DNA from 3 places in the Chryseobacterium sp. T16E-39 genome. Region 1 is predicted to be linked to each of the others. Evidence: riboswitches for the same ligand, from Rfam matches in the RefSeq annotation. Region 1 holds a riboswitch; each other region holds the start of a gene.
The links. A riboswitch is a leader RNA that binds a small molecule or an ion and turns the genes downstream of it on or off. The one in region 1 is predicted to bind S-adenosylmethionine.
Positions count from the first base shown of each region.

Region 1 (6,090 bases):
TCAGGTTTTGTTATGCTCCGAATTGGATATATTTTCACAGCTCATGCTTATACATGAAGAGAAGATTTCTCAATTTCTGAATATTCCCACGGTTAAAGAAAAGTACTTTGATGATTGTCCGGTTTTTGTAAAAAGTCTTGGCGCCTGGGGCGGAGATTTTGTAATGAGTACCAAATTTCGAGGCTTTAAGGACTATTTTCGGGGAAAAGGTTTTACTGCTATTTTTGAATGGGACGGCATAATTAGCTGATATATACGTGTTTGCCGTTCTGTATTTTTCTTTGTCATTCTGACTTATATCATTATATTTAACCACCTGTAACAATAAATTAATATTTAATTTTGTTGGACTAAAAAAAGAAATAGAAAATATAAGTAAAATGAAACACGCTAAAATCATCCAGGATTTGCAAAAATTAGGGATTAAAGGAGACTATGAATTAATATATAATCCTTCTTATGAGGAATTATATCAAGCAGAAGTTTCTCCTGAAAATCAGGGTTTTGAGAGAGCTGAACTTACGGAATCTGGTGCAGTATCAGTAAAAACAGGAATTTTTACTGGCCGTTCTCCTAAAGACAGATATATTGTTCAGGATGATGTTACAAGAGACACAATTTTCTGGGATGGTAAGGTAAATTTACCAACTACTGCAGAAATCTTCCAGTCTTGTAAAGGATTAGTGCTAGACCAACTTTCTTCTTCTAAGAAAATTTATGTAGTAGATGCATTTTGTGGAACAAATGCGGATACAAGACTTAAAGTAAGATTCATTGTAGAAGTTGCATGGCAGGCGCATTTCGTTACTAATATGTTCATCCGCCCATCTCATTATGAGTTGGAAAACTTTGGAGAGCCTGATTTCACTGTCGTGAACGGTTCTAAAACAACTAACCCAAATTGGGAAGCTCAGGGGTTACACTCCGAAAACTTTGTTATGTTTAATCTTACTGAGAAACTACAGATCATTGGTGGTACTTGGTACGGAGGAGAAATGAAAAAAGGAATGTTTGCGATGATGAACTATTACCTTCCATTGAAAGGTATGGCATCTATGCACTGTTCTGCAAACGTAGGTGAAGAAGGAGATGTTGCTTTATTCTTTGGCCTTTCAGGAACTGGTAAAACAACTTTATCTGCAGATCCAAAAAGATATCTTATTGGAGATGATGAGCATGGCTGGGATAATAACGGAGTATTCAATTATGAAGGGGGATGTTACGCTAAAGTAATTGATTTATCAGAAGAAAAAGAACCGGATATCTTCAGAGCGATCAAAAGAGATGCTTTACTTGAAAATGTTGTGGTAAACAATGGCGTTTCCGATTATACTGATAATTCTATCACTGAAAATACTAGAGTTTCTTATCCTATATATCATATTAATAAGATTGTTTTGCCTTCTAAAGCGGGACATGCTAAAAAGATCGTTTATCTTTCTGCTGATGCATTCGGGGTATTGCCTCCGGTTTCTATTTTGGATGAAAATCAGGCGCAGTATCACTTCCTGTGTGGGTATACTTCCAAATTAGCAGGTACTGAAAGAGGAATTACTTCTCCAGAACCATCTTTCTCGCCGGCTTTTGGTGAGGCATTCTTAACATTACACCCTACAATGTACTCTAAAACATTGATTGGTAAAATGAAAGAACATGGAGCAAAAGCGTATTTAGTAAATACAGGATGGAATGGTACAGGGAAGAGAATCTCTCTAAAAGATACAAGAGCCATTATTGATGCAATCATTGATGGATCTATAGAAAGTGCTCCTAAAACTCAGATCCCAATTATGAACTTGGAAATTCCAACAGCATTGCCTAATGTTTCTGAAGGTATTCTGGATCCGAGAAATACATATGATAATGCTTCTGAATGGGAGGAAAAAGCGAAAGATCTGGCTTCAAGATATATCAAAAACTTTGAACAGTATTGTAATACTGAGGAGGGAAAGAAGCTTATTGCTTCAGGACCTCAACTACAAGGACAGACGATATAAGCATAAAATTAAAAGCCTCATCACTGATGAGGCTTTTTTTTCTTTATATTTTTAATTTGAGTGAAATTAAAAACTCAATAATGCTAATCTGTATCCCTGTAAACCAAAGCCCGATAATATGGCATCGGTATAGGCTGCGGTTACAGATTTTTGACGAAATTCTTCTCTTTTATAAATATTGCTGATATGTACTTCAATTTTTGGCTTCTGGATATTTTTTAAACAATCAGCTATTGCATAAGAATAGTGGGTAAAAGCCCCTGGGTTAATTATTACAGCATCAAAATCGTCTTTCTGAAGTCTATTGATCAGCTCCCCTTCAATATTAGACTGGTAATAGCTTAATTTATAAGAAGGAAATTCCGACTTTAATTTTTCTAAATACTCCTCCATTGAAATGGTGCCATAAATTTCAGGCTCTCTTGTGCCTAACAAATTAAGATTTGGGCCGTTTACAATTAAAATTTTCATGACATAAAATTAAAAAGTTTTTTTGATTAGCTGTTAAATTTCTCCCTTTATTTAAACTGCGACTACTTCATTTCTTTCAATGATATTTCTCATGTTTTATGATCTAATGTTTTTTGTAAGGCTTTGTTTATATGCTTTTTATGTAAAAATTAAGTTAATTTTTCTAAAATTAAAACAAAAATTTCGAATAGTCTACTTGTTTTGTGGACTATTTGTTTTTAGATTTGCATCCATATTTCGATCGGCTTATAAAGAAAGATGGAGGGAACTGACCCTGTGAAGTCTTAACAACCTGCCTGGGGCAAGGTGTTACATTCAGCCTTTTTAGGAAAGATAAGCAATAGGTTGTCAAATGTATTGATGCCCTTTGCTGTATTTCAACGAAGGGTGATTTTTTTTAATATATTTGATAAACAAAATTGATTATGAATAGTAAAAAATTATTTAATGCAAAAGTTTTGATTCCACCAAGCGCTTTATTCTTCTTGGGAATAATAAGTATTAATGGGCAGGAATTAAAACAAAAAAAAGATACACTTCGCGAGAAAGATATTGACGAAGTTGTAGTAGTAGCTTACGGGAAGGCTAAAAGAACGAGTTACACAGGTTCTGTCGCGACGATCTCAAGTGAAAAAATCAATAACAGACCCGTCACTAACATTACAAAAGCATTAGAAGGCCAGGTCGCAGGTCTCCGGGCAGTAAGCGCTTCCGGACAACCCGGAGCTACGGCAACCATCCGTATCAGAGGGATTGGATCAATCAGTGCATCAAGTAATCCTTTATTTGTGGTAGATGGAATTCCTTTTGATGGAAATATTAATTCTATCAGTCCTAATGATATTGAATCTATCAGCGTTTTAAAAGATGCTACAGCCAGCTCTTTGTACGGATCAAGAGGAGCCAATGGGGTAATCATCGTTACTACAAAATCCGGAAAAAAAGGAGAACCGCGTGTGAATTTTAATATCAGTCAGGGGTTTTCAGGGCGGGCCGTAAAAGATTATGAGCAGGTAAATACAGATCAGTACTTTCAACTGTATTGGGAGGCTTTAAGGAATGGATATAGATCCAGTCAGATATCTTCTCAACAGGCTGCCCAGATGGCAACCAACAATTTGGTGAACGAGTTGGGAATTAATCCGTATGGACAAAATTATGTCAACCCTGTTGGAACTGACGGAAAGCTTTTACCGGGAGCAAAAGCTTTATGGAATGACGACTGGAGAGATATTCTTCAAAGGGTTGCTTCCAGAAACCAGGTAGATCTGGATTTTAGTGGAGGAAATGAGAAAGGAAATTACTTCTTTTCCCTGGGTTATCTGGATGATAAAGGAATTGCTATAGGTTCTGGTTTCAAAAAGTACAGTACCCGATTGAAAATTAATAATGAAGTCAAAAAATGGTTGACCATTGGTGCTAATTTAAGCTACACAAACAGTCTTCAGGAAGCTCCGCCTTCTTCGGACTCAAGAACAGATAATATTATTAATGCAGCGAGGGTAATTCCTTCTTTTTATCCTTATTATGAGCGAAACCCAGATGGAAGCTATCATCTTGATGCCAATGGGAACTATATTTATGATTTTGGAAAATACAGACCAACAGCTGCTTTGCAAAATCAAAATGCAGCTGCAACTTTACCGTTAGATAAGAACGAAAACAGGGAAGATAACTTTTCAGGGAAGGGATATTTGGATTTTACCTTCTTACCTGAACTGAAGTTTAAATCAAGTTTCTCCATAGACCTTGTAAACTATAATGGACATTATTATTCTAATGCTTTATTAGGAGAAGGGAGGGAAACAGGGGGCTCAGTGACAAAAACAAATTCAAGAACCTTATCATATACCACAAGTAATATTTTGACCTATGATAAAAAATTCAACCAGCATCATTTTAATATTTTAGGGGGACAGGAATTTTATCATTATGAGTATCAGACCATATCTGGAAACAGAAGTCAGTTTTCTTTGCCTTACTATTATGAGCCGGATGCCGCTGCTTTACTGGGGGGCTTTAGTGGAAATAGCGACAAACTAGGTTTATTGAGTTTTTTAGGTAAAGTAGAATATGATTTTAAAAATACCTATTTCATTTCCGGGTCTGTAAGGGCTGATGGGTCTTCAAGATTCTCACGTGAAAACAGATGGGGAACCTTTTGGTCTGTCGGAGGATCATGGAAAGTATCTAATGAAGCCTTTATTAAAGATTTAAATTTCTTTGATCAGCTTACTCTTCGGGCAAGTTACGGAGGGCAAGGGAATGATAAACTAAGTACTTATTATGCTTATCAAAGCTTGTATGGATTCTACAATAATCTTGGTGAAGGAGGTACGGTAGCAAGAAGACTTCCTACTCCAGATTTAAAATGGGAAACCAATCTCAACTCAAATATAGGGTTGGAATTTGCGATACTTAAAAATAGAATAAAAGGGAATGTAGAGTACTTCCAGCGTAAAAGCAAAGACCTTTTATTTGATAGACCTTTAGCTCCTTCACTTGGTTTCAGTGGTTATTCTGCAAATATAGGAGAGTTAAAAAATACAGGATTTGAATTTTCACTATTTACTACACCGGTTAAAACAAATGACTTCCAATGGGATGTTGACGTCAATTTAACTACTCTGAAAAATAAAATTACCAAGCTTCCAAAAGGCCCTATTGTTACAGGAACTAAATTATTGCAGGTAGGAGGTTCTGTGTATGATTTCTTTATTCCTGAATGGATGGGTGTAGATCCAAGCAATGGTGCTCCTTTGTGGAAATATATTTATCAGGATGCCAATGGAAACACTGTAGAAGGAACGACTTCTGAATATGCAAAAGCTACAAAAACTTTACAGGGATCTTCTTTACCGAAAGTTTCAGGTGGAGTTACGACAAGTATCACCTATAAGAACTTTGATTTCTCTGGGCTGGTAACATTCAGCATTGGGGGTAAGATCCTTGATACAGACTATACGATGTTGATGTCTAACGGAAGCAACGGGGGAAGAGCCTGGAGTGCTGAAATGCTTAACAGATGGACTCCGGAAAATCCAAATACTGATGTTCCTGCCCTAAGTACGAAAACAAATAACTGGACATCTACATCTTCAAGATTTCTATATTCGGGAACATATGCAAGGGTTAAAAGTGTGAGCCTTGGGTATACGCTGCCATCAGATTATTTTGGAAAGCTTGGATTGAAAAAATTCAGAATTTACCTACAGGCAGAAAATCTCCTGACCTTTTATAAGCATAAAGGAATGGATCCGGAACAGGCTATTGATGGAACCACGTATTACAGGTATCCTGCAATGAGAACAATTACTTTCGGCCTTCAGGCAACTCTTTAATCTTAAAATTAAAACAATGAAAAAAATAAAATATTTATCTCTTATCCTAATCGGTGCACTGTCTCTAAGCAGTTGTACAACTGATCTGGAAACAGCACCTACCGATCAGGCAAATGAAGCAGAAGTTTTTAAAACTGCTGAAAGTGCTGAAACTGTCGTTAATGGAACATGGGCGAAATTTAATGATGATGGACCAACCTACGCAAATATTGGCTATTCCACAGTGTTGAGAACAAGCGATGCGATGGGAAGTGATGTCGCGGTTTTGACTAATAAGTATG
Region 1 covers NZ_CP022282.1:3,587,811-3,593,900, forward strand. Annotated here, with positions in the region: gene CEY12_RS16240 (GYDIA family GHMP kinase) at 1-250, shown strand, start outside; gene pckA (phosphoenolpyruvate carboxykinase (ATP)) at 381-1,997, shown strand; gene CEY12_RS16250 (type II 3-dehydroquinate dehydratase) at 2,064-2,468, opposite strand; SAM riboswitch class I at 2,712-2,808, shown strand; gene CEY12_RS16255 (SusC/RagA family TonB-linked outer membrane protein) at 2,894-5,809, shown strand; gene CEY12_RS16260 (RagB/SusD family nutrient uptake outer membrane protein) at 5,826-6,090, shown strand, end outside.

Region 2 (6,090 bases), 160 kb from region 1:
ATAAGGAGTCAGCTGATTAGCCCCTAAGGCACAATTGAAACCAACACTTAGCAAGTTCAGATGTGAAACTGAAATTAAAAAAGCTTCTGCAGTCTGACCACTCAAAGTCCTTCCCGAAGCATCAGTAATCGTCCCGGATACCATAATAGGAATTTGTATTCCTCTTTCATCCTGAATTTCATCAATGGCAAATAAAGCAGCTTTTGCATTGAGTGTGTCGAAAATCGTTTCTACCAGCAAAATATCAGATCCACCATCTAAAAGAGCTTCAGATTGTTGCTTGTACGCGATTCTTAATTCATCAAAAGTGATGGCACGATATCCTGGATCATTCACATCAGGACTCAGGCTGGCAGTTCTGTTGGTAGGACCTATAGATCCTGCGACAAATCTTGGTTTATCAGGATTTATTGCGGTGAACTCATCACAAGCCTTTCTGGCAATTTTTGCTGATTCATAATTCAGCTCATACACCAGGTCTTCCATATGATAATCTGCCATAGCAATCGTCGTTCCCGAAAAAGTATTGGTTTCAATGATATCGGCTCCTGCTTCAAGATACTTTTTATGGACTTCTTCAATAGCATGAGGCTGTGTAAGAGAAAGCAGGTCATTGTTTCCTTTTACTAAATGCGGATAATCTTTGAAACGTTCCCCCCGATAGTCTTCTTCTTCAAACTTGTATCGTTGAAGCATTGTTCCCATTGCTCCGTCAAGAATTAAAATTCTTTCTGAAAGTGCTTTATTTAATTGTTCTGAATTTTTCATTTGCAAGTTTTGGCCAAAGCCGGTATATTTTATTTTTTCATCAATGGGCCTTAGCCCATTCTTATTGAATTAATCCAGAGCCTGTTGCAGATCTGCAATAACATCTTCTACATTTTCCAACCCTACAGAACAACGAACAAGACCCGCTGTAATTCCTACTTCATTTCTCTCTTCATCAGTTAATTTCGAATGTGTAGTAGAGGCAGGATGTGTAACAATCGTTCTGGTATCTCCCAAGTTTGCAGATAATGAGCACATTTTTATTTTATCCAGAAATTTTCTTCCTCCTTCGATTCCTCCTTTTATTTCAAAAGCTACAATATTTCCTCCCAGCTTCATCTGTTTTTTTGCTACTTCATAGCTTGGGTGAGAAGGTAAAAATGGATATTTTACAAGCTCTACATTAGGGTGACTTTCCAAAAACTCAGCTACCTTCAAGGCATTTTCACAATGTTTTTCTACTCTGATTGCCAATGTTTCTAAACTTTTAGATAAAACCCATGCATTGAAAGGAGACATTGCAGGACCTGTATTTCTAGCAAAAAGATAGATTTCTCTTATCAGATCCTCTCTTCCTACTGCAACTCCACCTAGTACCCGTCCTTGTCCATCGATTAATTTGGTTGCAGAATGAACAACAACATCTGCACCATATTTAATAGGCTGTTGCAGATAAGGCGTTGCAAAACAATTATCTACAATAAATATCAGATTATGTTTTTTAGCAATTTTACCAAAAAACTCAAGGTCTAAAATTTCAATTGCAGGATTCGTTGGAGTCTCGAGATATAAAATTTTTGTATTAGGCTGTATAAGCTTTTCAACATTCTCTGCATCTTCTGCTTTGAAGTAAGTGGTCTCAATATTCCATTTTGGGAAATACTTTGTAAATAAGGTGTGTGTAGATCCAAAAACTGACTGACAGCTCACAATATGATCACCTGCATTCAGTAAAGTGGCAAACGTTGAATAAATAGCTGCCATTCCCGTCGCAAAAGCGTATCCAGCTTCCGCACCTTCCATTTTTACTATTTTATCGGTGAATTCTGTAACGTTTGGGTTAGAGAATCTGCTGTATAAATTTTTAGGTTTTTCTTCTGCAAAACTTGCTCTCATATCTTCTGCATCCTGAAAAATAAAACTGGATGTAAGATATAGCGGAGTCGAATGTTCATCAAACTGACTTCTTTCAGTCTGCGTTCTTATAGCAGATGTTTCAAAATTTTCCATATAGTTTTAATTTGTCAATGTACCAATGATTGCTAGACTGCACCATTGTTATATTGGTCCATTATTAATATTATTTAGTTTCGCTTACTCTTAAAATGTCTCCAAAAACACCTCTGGCAGTTACCTGAGCTCCTGCTCCGGCACCCATAATTACGATAGGGTTTTCACCATAGCTTTCTGTATAGATTTCAAAAATAGAATCTGAACCTTTTAATTGCCCTAAAGCTGATGTTGCAGGAACAGAAATCAACTTAACATCAAGCTGCCCCTTTTCTTTTTGCAAATCACCATGTAAATCACCTACGTAACGTAATACATGATCAGCGGCCTGATTTTCTTTGACATTCTGATATTCTGCATCCAGTTCTTCCAATCGTGAAATGAATTCATTTTTCCCGATAGAAAGAAGATCTTCAGGAATTAAGTTCTGAATATTAATATCGTTGAATTCATTAATCAGATCAAGCTCTCTCGCAAGAATCAAAAGTTTTCTTGCCACATCATTTCCTGAAAGGTCTTCGCGTGGATCCGGTTCAGTAAACCCTTTTTCCATTGCCTCGCCAATTACTGTTGAAAACTTATCATTTCTTACAGAGAAATTATTGAAAATATAACTTAGAGACCCCGAGAATACCCCTTTAATCCTAGTGATATTTTCTCCTGAAAGGTGTAACAGTTTAATCGTATCAATTAAAGGCAAACCCGCTCCAACATTGGTTTCATAAAGATATCGTCTGTTGTTTTTATTTAACGTATATCTTAGTTTACGATATTCTTCGATAGGAAGTGTATTAAAAATCTTATTAGAAGAAACCAGATCAAATCCATTTTCTGCTAAGGCATGATAATTTTTAACAAAATCCTTACTTGCCGTGTTATCAACTACGATTAGATTTTCTAACTGATTTTCTTTTGAAAAATTGATAAGTTCGTCAACATTAGAAGGGCTTTCCGCTACTGAAACCTCATCATTCCATTTATTATCAAACCCTTTTTTGTTGAATGCTATTTTTTTAGAATTGGCAACAGCCACTACTTTAAGATCGATTTTTTTTCGTCTCTTAATTTCCTCTGAAGATTCCAGCACCTGATCAATTAAGGTTCTCCCTACATTTCCATGACCAATAATTGCTAAATGAACTGTTTTAGGTTTTTTCGATATTTCAGATTCAATGATGTTTTTAGTTTTCTCATCCTGTGATGAAGTAACGACTATATTCACTCTTTTTTCGCTTGCAATTTGATTGAGTAGTAAAGGAAAAACATTATTCCTGGCCAGTTCAGTCAATAACTTATTAAAGTCTTCCACTACAAATCCTAAAACAGAAACGTTATTAATACTATATATCTGGGATACTTTTCCAGACTTTCTTTCTGATTCAAATTCGTCTATAAGGCAATTCACTGCGTTTTCAGAATCATTTTCGTGAACTAAAATGGATATCCCGTTTTCTATGGCCTGTTGTGAAATGACCCCAACGCTAATTCGTGCTAAAGTAAGTGCTTTAAATATTCTTCCATCGATTCCGATTTCTCCTAAGAAATCCTCTCCTTCAAATTTGATGATTGATCTATTTTTTAAAAATTTTATTTCGTTAACATTTTTCATCTGTACATTCTTTATTATTTAGTATTGTTACAAAAAGCTTCGAGTTTGCTCAATTTCTTTCTGTGACAAAATGGTTTTAATGATATTATTTAATTGTTTATATTCCATTAGGAAGGCGTCATGCCCATGAACTGAGGTGATCTCGTGATAAGAAACATTCTCTTTTTTACCTTTCAGTTTTTCAAAACAAGCCTTGATTTCTGAAGCAGGAAAGAATAGATCTGTATCAACGGAGATCATGTGCATTCGTGCCTGGATACCTTCCAACATTTCTTCATCTGCGTTAATATTCATCAACAAATGGTTCATCAGCTTGTAGGATTTCAGACTAAATCTTTCATTAAGTGCATTTCCATGATACTCAAGCCAATCTTCTGATTCCAGTTTTTGCTTTTCGGTATTGTATTTATTTTGAAATCTATTGTTTAAAGATTGTGGCGTCCTGTAGCATAACATGGCATGAATTCTTGCTTTTTGAAGCGGTTCATCATTTCCATTCAATAAAAACTTCTGAACGAGACACTGTGCATGCAGCCAATCGTGTGTTTTGAAATCGCAGGCAATTGGAATAAAGATTTCAGCGAGCTGTTGATTTTTAACAAGCATTTCCCATCCTATTCCTCCTCCAAGAGAACCTCCAATGATAGCATATAGTTTTTTGATATTCAGAGATTCCAGACCTTTTAAAAATATATTGGCTATGTCTGAAGGGGTAAAATCTTCGTATCCTTCAATTAAAAAATCATCAAACCCATTTCCGGGAATATTGAAACACAGAATTGTATACATACTGATATCAATCACCTGCCCATCTCCTACCAATTGTTTCCACCAACCATTTTCCCCTGAAATATTAGAGTTCCCTGTAAGGGCATGATTAATTAAAATAACGGGTGCAGTAAACAGGTCTTTCCCGAAGATCTGATAGCTCAACGGGATATGATATTCCTTTCCGGAATTTGTTTGATAAGAAAGATTAATATGTTTTAGTTCTGTTTCCAATTCTATTATATATTATTTATAATACAATTGAAAATGCCATGAGAAATGGCTGAAGAACTTCAGTAAGTTATCTGTCCAAAAATTAATTCGGTAGAACGTAGCACCTTCTTCGCTTGCGCAAAGGGTTGCTAAGGTTTCATAGGGTCTAATCCCTCAACCTTTCTTGATAACATTTTCAATATGTGAATGATCGAATGGTGCAAAGATATAATATTTTATTTAAAATTTTAAACAAAAAAATAATTTATTCTCAAAAACACCGTAATCATTAGAGTTACAGGGATATGTTAATAATTATTCAGATAGAAAAAATTGGAATTATTTTTCAAAAAAATTACCTTCGTAGTGAAAAATGATGAATTATGTCTGCAGAAAAACAAAGATTACAAGATACAAAATGGAAAAATTGGGGGCCCTATGTAAGCAATAGGCAGTGGGGAAATGTTCGCGAAGATTACAGTCCCAATGGCAATGCCTGGAATTTCACCAACCATGATAAAGCAGAAAGCTACGCTTACCGTTGGGGAGAAGAAGGAATAGCTGGAATATCAGATGCTAAACAGCTTTTTTGTTTTGCTCTTTCATTTTGGAACGGAAAGGATAAAATGATCAAAGAACGTTTTTTCGGATTGAGCAACCCTCAGGGTAATCATGGCGAAGACATTAAAGAGATCTTTTATTATCTGGATAATACCCCTACCCATAGTTATATGAAGATGGTATACAAATATCCCATCAACGAATTCCCTTACGACCACCTGCTATCTGAAAATGGAAGACGCAGTAAAAAAGAAGCAGAATATGAAATTATTGACACCGGGATTTTCGATAATAATGAATACTTCGATATTTTTATTGAGTACTGTAAAGTGGAGGCCGATGATTTTCTGTTAAGGGTAACAATCTGCAACAGAAGCCAGCAAGATGCACCTATTGTTGTTGCACCTACTGCGTGGTTTAGAAACAACTGGAAATGGGGCTATAATACTTATAAGGGGCAACTTCATGCCTCATATGAAGGCTGTATTGACATTAATCACGACAGCATTTCTATTAAAAAGTTTTATTCAAGAAACACCAATGCGAAGAGCATGTTTTGTGATAATGAAACGAACACTCCTAAGCTGTATGGAGCTCCTCTTACAGAAAACACCTATTTTAAAGATGGTATCAATGATCATATCATCCATGGCAGTAACAGCATCAATCCTGAAAAAAGAGGGTCTAAAGCTTCTTTTATCATTGATGAAGTTGTTGGCGGTGGCCAATCAAAAACCTTTGATTTCAGGCTGTCACCCCACGAGATGGATGAGCCTTTTTTTCAATTTGATGAAATCTTTACAACCCGGATTGCAGAAGCCAATGAATTTTATAATGAAGTTCAACATGATGTAACAAATGAGGATGAAAGAAATGTCCAGCGTCAGGCCTTTGCAGGATTGCTTTGGAACAAGCAATTTTATCATTACAATGTTGGTAAA
Region 2 covers NZ_CP022282.1:3,751,244-3,757,333, reverse strand. Annotated here, with positions in the region: gene CEY12_RS17060 (homocysteine S-methyltransferase family protein) at 1-768, opposite strand, end outside; gene CEY12_RS17055 (O-succinylhomoserine sulfhydrylase) at 838-1,998, opposite strand; gene CEY12_RS17050 (ACT domain-containing protein) at 2,069-3,607, opposite strand; gene CEY12_RS17045 (alpha/beta fold hydrolase) at 3,635-4,609, opposite strand; SAM riboswitch class I at 4,674-4,782, opposite strand; gene CEY12_RS17040 (MGH1-like glycoside hydrolase domain-containing protein) at 4,972-6,090, shown strand, end outside.
Region 2: linked by a shared signal. The riboswitch ahead of CEY12_RS17045 (alpha/beta fold hydrolase) and the one ahead of CEY12_RS16255 (SusC/RagA family TonB-linked outer membrane protein) in region 1 are both predicted to bind S-adenosylmethionine.

Region 3 (6,090 bases), 680 kb from region 1:
GATCAAAGGCATTTTGCAGAATTGCCTGATCAGATCCTGGAGTAAAGGTTCCTTCCGGACGGGAAAACAAATCCGTCAATACTACTCTATCCTTAATTTTAATATAATATACATCAGCAGTAACAACCAGGTTCAGTTTTGGAACTTTCCAGGTAATCCCCGTGCTATAAGATTGTGATGTCTCTTGTTTTAATTTTGGGATTCCAAGAGCTTGTGCTGCTTCAGAATTGTTTCTAAAAGTTCCTACCTGAGTAGTATTTCCTTGTTGGATCAGCGTAGAAGTCGAACTGTAGTAGATCTGAGCCAAAGATGGAGCTCTGAAGCCAGTAGAAATGGCACCCCTCCAATTGAAATTATCAACCAGCCTTACATTGGTCGCAAATTTATAATTGAAGGTTGATCCAAAGTCAGAATAGTTTTCAAACCTTAGCGCTCCTTCTACCAACCACCAATCGGTTGGCTCCAGTTCAACATCAAGATATCCTGCAACACTATTTCTATTCCCGGAAACTGCATTATCAGGACTGAAACCAGGGAATACCTGCGATCCTGCCGGTCTTGTAACTCCAAAGAAGTCATTTACCAATTCATCTTTAGGGGTGCTGGTCGTTACCACATTTCCATAAATATCATAAGAGGCATATGAGTTTTCTTTACCTGCATTTATTTTATAATTCTCATAACGGTATTCCCCTCCAAATGCTACATTTAACCCGTGTAGTACATCATATTTTTTCGATAGATCAAGGTTAACTGTATTTTGTAAAAATTCTGATCCACCAGCTTTAAAGGTGCGCGGTGAATTGTTTACCAGAGAAGAATTGAATGTATTCACCACACCAAAATCAAATGTATTCTTACCAAAAGTATTACTCAAATCTATATTCCAATCATTCCATTTCCCTTTAATACCCGCCGCATAAGAATAGTCATTGATCGTAGATTCGATCTGAGGCAAATATCCGTTGGGAGTAATAAAATTGACATTTCTCTCTGTATTGGGTAAACGGTAAAAGCCTCCTGCATTTCCCGATCTATAGCTATACCCACCAAAAGAATAAATTTTCCAATCATCATTAATAGGAAGTTCCGAATTGTAATAGATTTGTGCTGATTGAAGTTTAGACTGTCCTGCTCTAATACTGAAATCTTTTCGTTCCAACCCTCTATAAGCAAGTTCACTATTAGTGACATCTCCGCTTAGTAACCCCTGTAATGTTGAAATGCTATTTGCGTTCGAAATGTCACTTTGCAACTGGGATGAAAAATAATTTACTTTTGTTGCATACTGCTTGATTGTATTAATAATCTGCTGGCTATTTGGAGTATTATTTATATTCTTATACAATCCATCTATATCTACTCCATCTTGTGCTGCCCTGTAATTGATCGCATTATAGGCATTATAAATATCTCCGTTTCTCACACCAGCCCTCGAGTAAGGATCGCGAAATTGTGTAGAGGTGGTGATATTAAAAAACCCCTGTTTTCCTAATTTAAAGCCATAATTAAGGTCTAATGAAATGGTTTCTCCATCCAGTCCACCAGAAAAATTATTTGTAACCGGTGAGGCATATCCTCCTAGAAATAGCTGACCTGAAAATCCCAGCCTCTTTTTAAGCCCTAAATTCACTACTCCGGCAATCGCGTCAGATCCATATTGTGCTGAAGCTCCATCTCTTAAAACTTCAATTTTATCTAAAGCAAACGTAGGAATGGCATTAAGGTCTGTTCCTACAGAGCCTCTTCCCGGAGTAAGCGTTACATTGATCAGTGAAGACTGATGTCTCCTTTTTCCATTCAGCAAAACTAAAACCTGGTCAGGACCTAATCCCCTTAATTGGGCAGGGTCTACAAAGTCTGTCCCATCATTTACAGTATGTGATGTCGAAGAAAAAGAAGGGACAATATAATTAAGTGCCTGACTAATATTATTGACAGGACTTTGTTTCAGTATTTTTGAGATATTGATGACATCCACAGGAACCGGAGTATCTGTTAATGATCTACCGGATCCTCTTGATCCCAACAGAACAACCTCATCTATTTTTTTAGATTTTATAGTATCTGACTGTGCATAGTAGAATGTCGAAATAAGTGTTGCTGAAGTGATAATACTTCTATGTTTGAAATTGCGCATGTGTTTTATTTTAAATTTTTGTATTAATAATTAGCTGCTTAAAACTTTTAAGCAATAGAAATCCCCTAACCCAGACATTCGAGGTTAAAAAAAGGAAAACGATAAACGGTTTTATTAGTTAAAAGAAACTGGAAGCTAAGAACAGCAACACATACACATCACGTAATGGCATGAGTAATTATAAGAATAACGAAGCCTTGCCTCAGTATTCGAAAGACAAAAAGTCAAATTCATTGTGGTGTCATTTCCCGTGTTCTTAAACATTGATTTTTACTTTAAAACAAAAATTATAAGATGGGAAGAAATAGAAAAACATTTTTTCCGGAGCTGAGCCGGCTTATCTATTTTAGCACCTTGCTTGTTTTTGCAGGTTGCTATCCCATCTATGAGATTCTTGATAATTATGGGGCAAAGATATAACTATTTTACAAATAAAAAAATAATTCGGAAAAAAATTACATTAATCGCAAAAACTCATCTAGAATAAATTTCAGATAATTTCAATGATTTATAGCTATTCAACGGAATATAGTAGGTCTTAAAAAAATTTATTTGTAACAATTTTTTGTTTTAGCCGTCTAACTGAATAGTAGTAAAAAAACATTATGAAAAAAATTGTATTCGTTTTATCTCTTCTGGGTATCGTAGCTATACATGCCCAGGAAAAGACCAATAACCCCGTAAAGGAAAAGCAGATTGAAGAGGTCGTAATGACCAAAACTAAAAAAGCCGTTGAACAAAAAGCCGACCGGACTATTTTTGATTTTTCTGAGCAACCGCAATTGAATAACGGGAATGTTTTAGAAGGAATCAAAAAACTTCCGGGACTCGTATCGACCGACATTGCAGGAATGATGTATCAGGGTAAAATCCTTGATGTTTACCTTAACGGACGTCCCTTAAATATTACATCTAATGAACTCAATTCCTTTTTGGAAGGGATGCCGGCTAATTCTGTAGATAGAATTGAAGTGATCACACAGCCAGGTGCCGAATTCCCGGCGACTTCAGGAGGTGCGATCATGAACATCATTACGAATAAAAACGCTAATAAATATTTAACGGCAACGTATTCCGGAAATTATTCATTTACCAACTATGGAAAATTCAGAAGCAGAACCAGCAACTCTTTGAATTTAAATGCAAGAAATAAATATTTCGGCTGGCAATTGAATATCGGACAGAACTATCGCGAAAGTATGCTGAATTCGAATCAAAATGATTTATTACTAAGCAACACAGATAGGATTGGTCGTGGTTATTTTGCAAAGTCGGGACTGACCTTTGATCTTGGACAGGACAGATTATTGGTGAACTACGATATCTATCACAATAAGAATAGCAACTACACAGACAGTAATGGTTTTGCCGATCTTCCCTATATACCTGTTAAAGACAGTATAAGAGAAGGTAATTTTCATGCCTTTGATGCTGCTTACACCAATAATTTAAGACAAGAAGCTGTTGTAACCTATCAGAAACGTTTTAGTGATAAATCTCAAAAGCTGGATTTCCAATTTGGGTATACTAAATCAACCAGCAAGTTTGATCAAAACAATATTTTTAGAGATATCACTTATATTAATCCTGAACAATCTATTCCAAGGTTTTCAGATGGCATCTTATTGAATAACGAGTCCGATATGAGGATCGCTAATTTCAAAGTAGATTATTCTCAACCGATCAAAATTCTTGATGGAGGAAAGGTAAGTTTCGGAGGATTGTATGAAAAACAAAATTTTGACACCCAAAGCAGAGGATTAACCAATCTTGATTATCAAAGACAAACAGCATCTACTTATTTAGAATTTCAGGCAAAATTGAAAAAGTTTGATTTCACTTTAGGATCTCGTGCTGAGAACTATGACATTTCTGGAATTACCAGAGTAATTGACAGTACTGGGGCTGTTGTTCAGAAAAACCTTATCCCTTTCAACAAATTCAAATTGTTCCCTAATGCAAGTGTACAATACAGTTTCATGAATCAGGTTTCTATTTCTGCCAACTATAATAAAAAGATCAGTTTACCGAGTATTTCTGCACTTAACCCAAACAATACGACATTCCAGGGACCCAACACTCAGGTTACTGGTAACCCAAATCTGCAACCAACTATCTTTGACAATTACGAAGTAAAGCTTTCAGCTTTTGACTATGCTTTTATCGGATATAGTGTGAGCTCAGCTAAGAACCAGGTGGCACAAATCATCAGAAAGGACGGAAAAAACCTTTTCAATGAACAGGTAAACATTTCGAATATGAGAATTCATAATTTCAATGTCGGTCTTCCTGTTCCTTTTATGATTTTCAGCAAACCGATGAGCGAGATCATGAAGTTTGACTTCAACCCTGACAAGATCAACTTTATGTATATCTACGCAGGCTATCAAAAGCATGAAATAGATAATTTGAACAACAAAGGCTTCTGGATTTTCAATGTGATGACACAATTGATCCTACCTAAACAAATAAAATTAACAGCCAACTACAGTTATTTAACTCCAAAAGCAGGATATTTCTACTTTACGGCAGAAAAACCATTCAGTAATACGGTTGATATTACTTTAACCAAAAAGTTTTTGGATAATCGTCTTACAGTTTCCGTTTTTGCCAATGATATCTTCAATGGACAGGTAATGCAGGTACGCTCCAATCCACCGACAGGAGAAGCCGTTACTTTGAGAACGAAATATGATACAAGAAACTTCGGAATCTCTATTAATTACAAAATACCAACTAAAAACAAATTGGCTAAAGAAGATCCGAATATTCTGAATAGTACGAAGAAGGAAGATAATGGAGGGGTGATGCAGCAGGATAGTAAGTAAAAAAGCGAAATCGCGGATTTGCGAAAGGGCGAAATTGTTAAATCGTTCAATTGTAAATTTGATTTAGGACATATTTGTCATTTCAATGGAGGAGAAATCTTTTGATAATTGAGTTGATTACATTGCCTACTAAAGTAAAGAATTAAAATAAAAATGAGGCAGTATGAATATTCTTACTGCCTCATTTATTTAAAACAATATAATTTAAAAATCGATGGTTTGAAACCTCCATTCTAATGTATCAATAAGGGTCAGTTGATTGATATTTAAAGGTAAATCTGTAATTATTTTTAAGGTGAGATGTGCCATCATACTTCCCACAATCCCCGGTAACGAACCCAAAACACCTAAACTATCACAATCTGGAAGATTTTCCTCAGATGGAGATTCAGGAAAGATATCTCTTAAATTCTTACTTCTATTGTAATTGAATATAGCTACCTGACCAGAAAATCCTAATATACTTCCATAAACCAAAGGTTTTTCTAATTTCACACAGGTATCATTAATTAAATATCGGGTGGTAAAATTATCCGATCCGTCCACAACAATATCATATTCGGAGATTATCTTTTCAATATTTGATGGTATTATTTTTTCTTCGATAGGAACAACATTCACATGATGGTTAAGGTTTTCGACAAAACTAATTGCGCTTTTTACTTTTGAAAACCCAATACTCTTTTCATTATGAATAACCTGTCGGTTCAGATTATGTAATTCCACAAAGTCAAAATCTGCAATCCCCAGTTTCCCAACTCCCGCAGCAGCCAAATACTGAATTACAGGACTTCCTAATCCGCCAGCACCTACAACAAGTACTTTTGCGTTTAAGATCTTCCTTTGTCCTGAAGTGCCTATCTCATCAATGAATATCTGTCGGCTATATCTTGAAAACATTTTTTCGCTATCCATGATCATCTTTTAAAAACCGCTATACACTGAATCCCAGTCTTTCATTACAGGATCATATCCTGAACTTCTGATCATATTTTGAATAACTTGCATGCTTCTTTCATCACTGGTCTCAAATTGTTCAAGAGATTGCGGATCTACAGCATACCCCCCCGGATTGGTTTTTGAACCCGCACTCATAGAAGTAGCACCAAGCGAAACAATATG
Region 3 covers NZ_CP022282.1:2,909,165-2,915,254, forward strand. Annotated here, with positions in the region: gene CEY12_RS13080 (TonB-dependent receptor plug domain-containing protein) at 1-2,140, opposite strand, end outside; SAM-I-IV-variant riboswitch at 2,446-2,546, opposite strand; gene CEY12_RS13085 (outer membrane beta-barrel family protein) at 2,746-4,968, shown strand; gene CEY12_RS13090 (HesA/MoeB/ThiF family protein) at 5,173-5,883, opposite strand; gene thiH (2-iminoacetate synthase ThiH) at 5,893-6,090, opposite strand, start outside.
Region 3: linked by a shared signal. The riboswitch ahead of CEY12_RS13080 (TonB-dependent receptor plug domain-containing protein) and the one ahead of CEY12_RS16255 (SusC/RagA family TonB-linked outer membrane protein) in region 1 are both predicted to bind S-adenosylmethionine.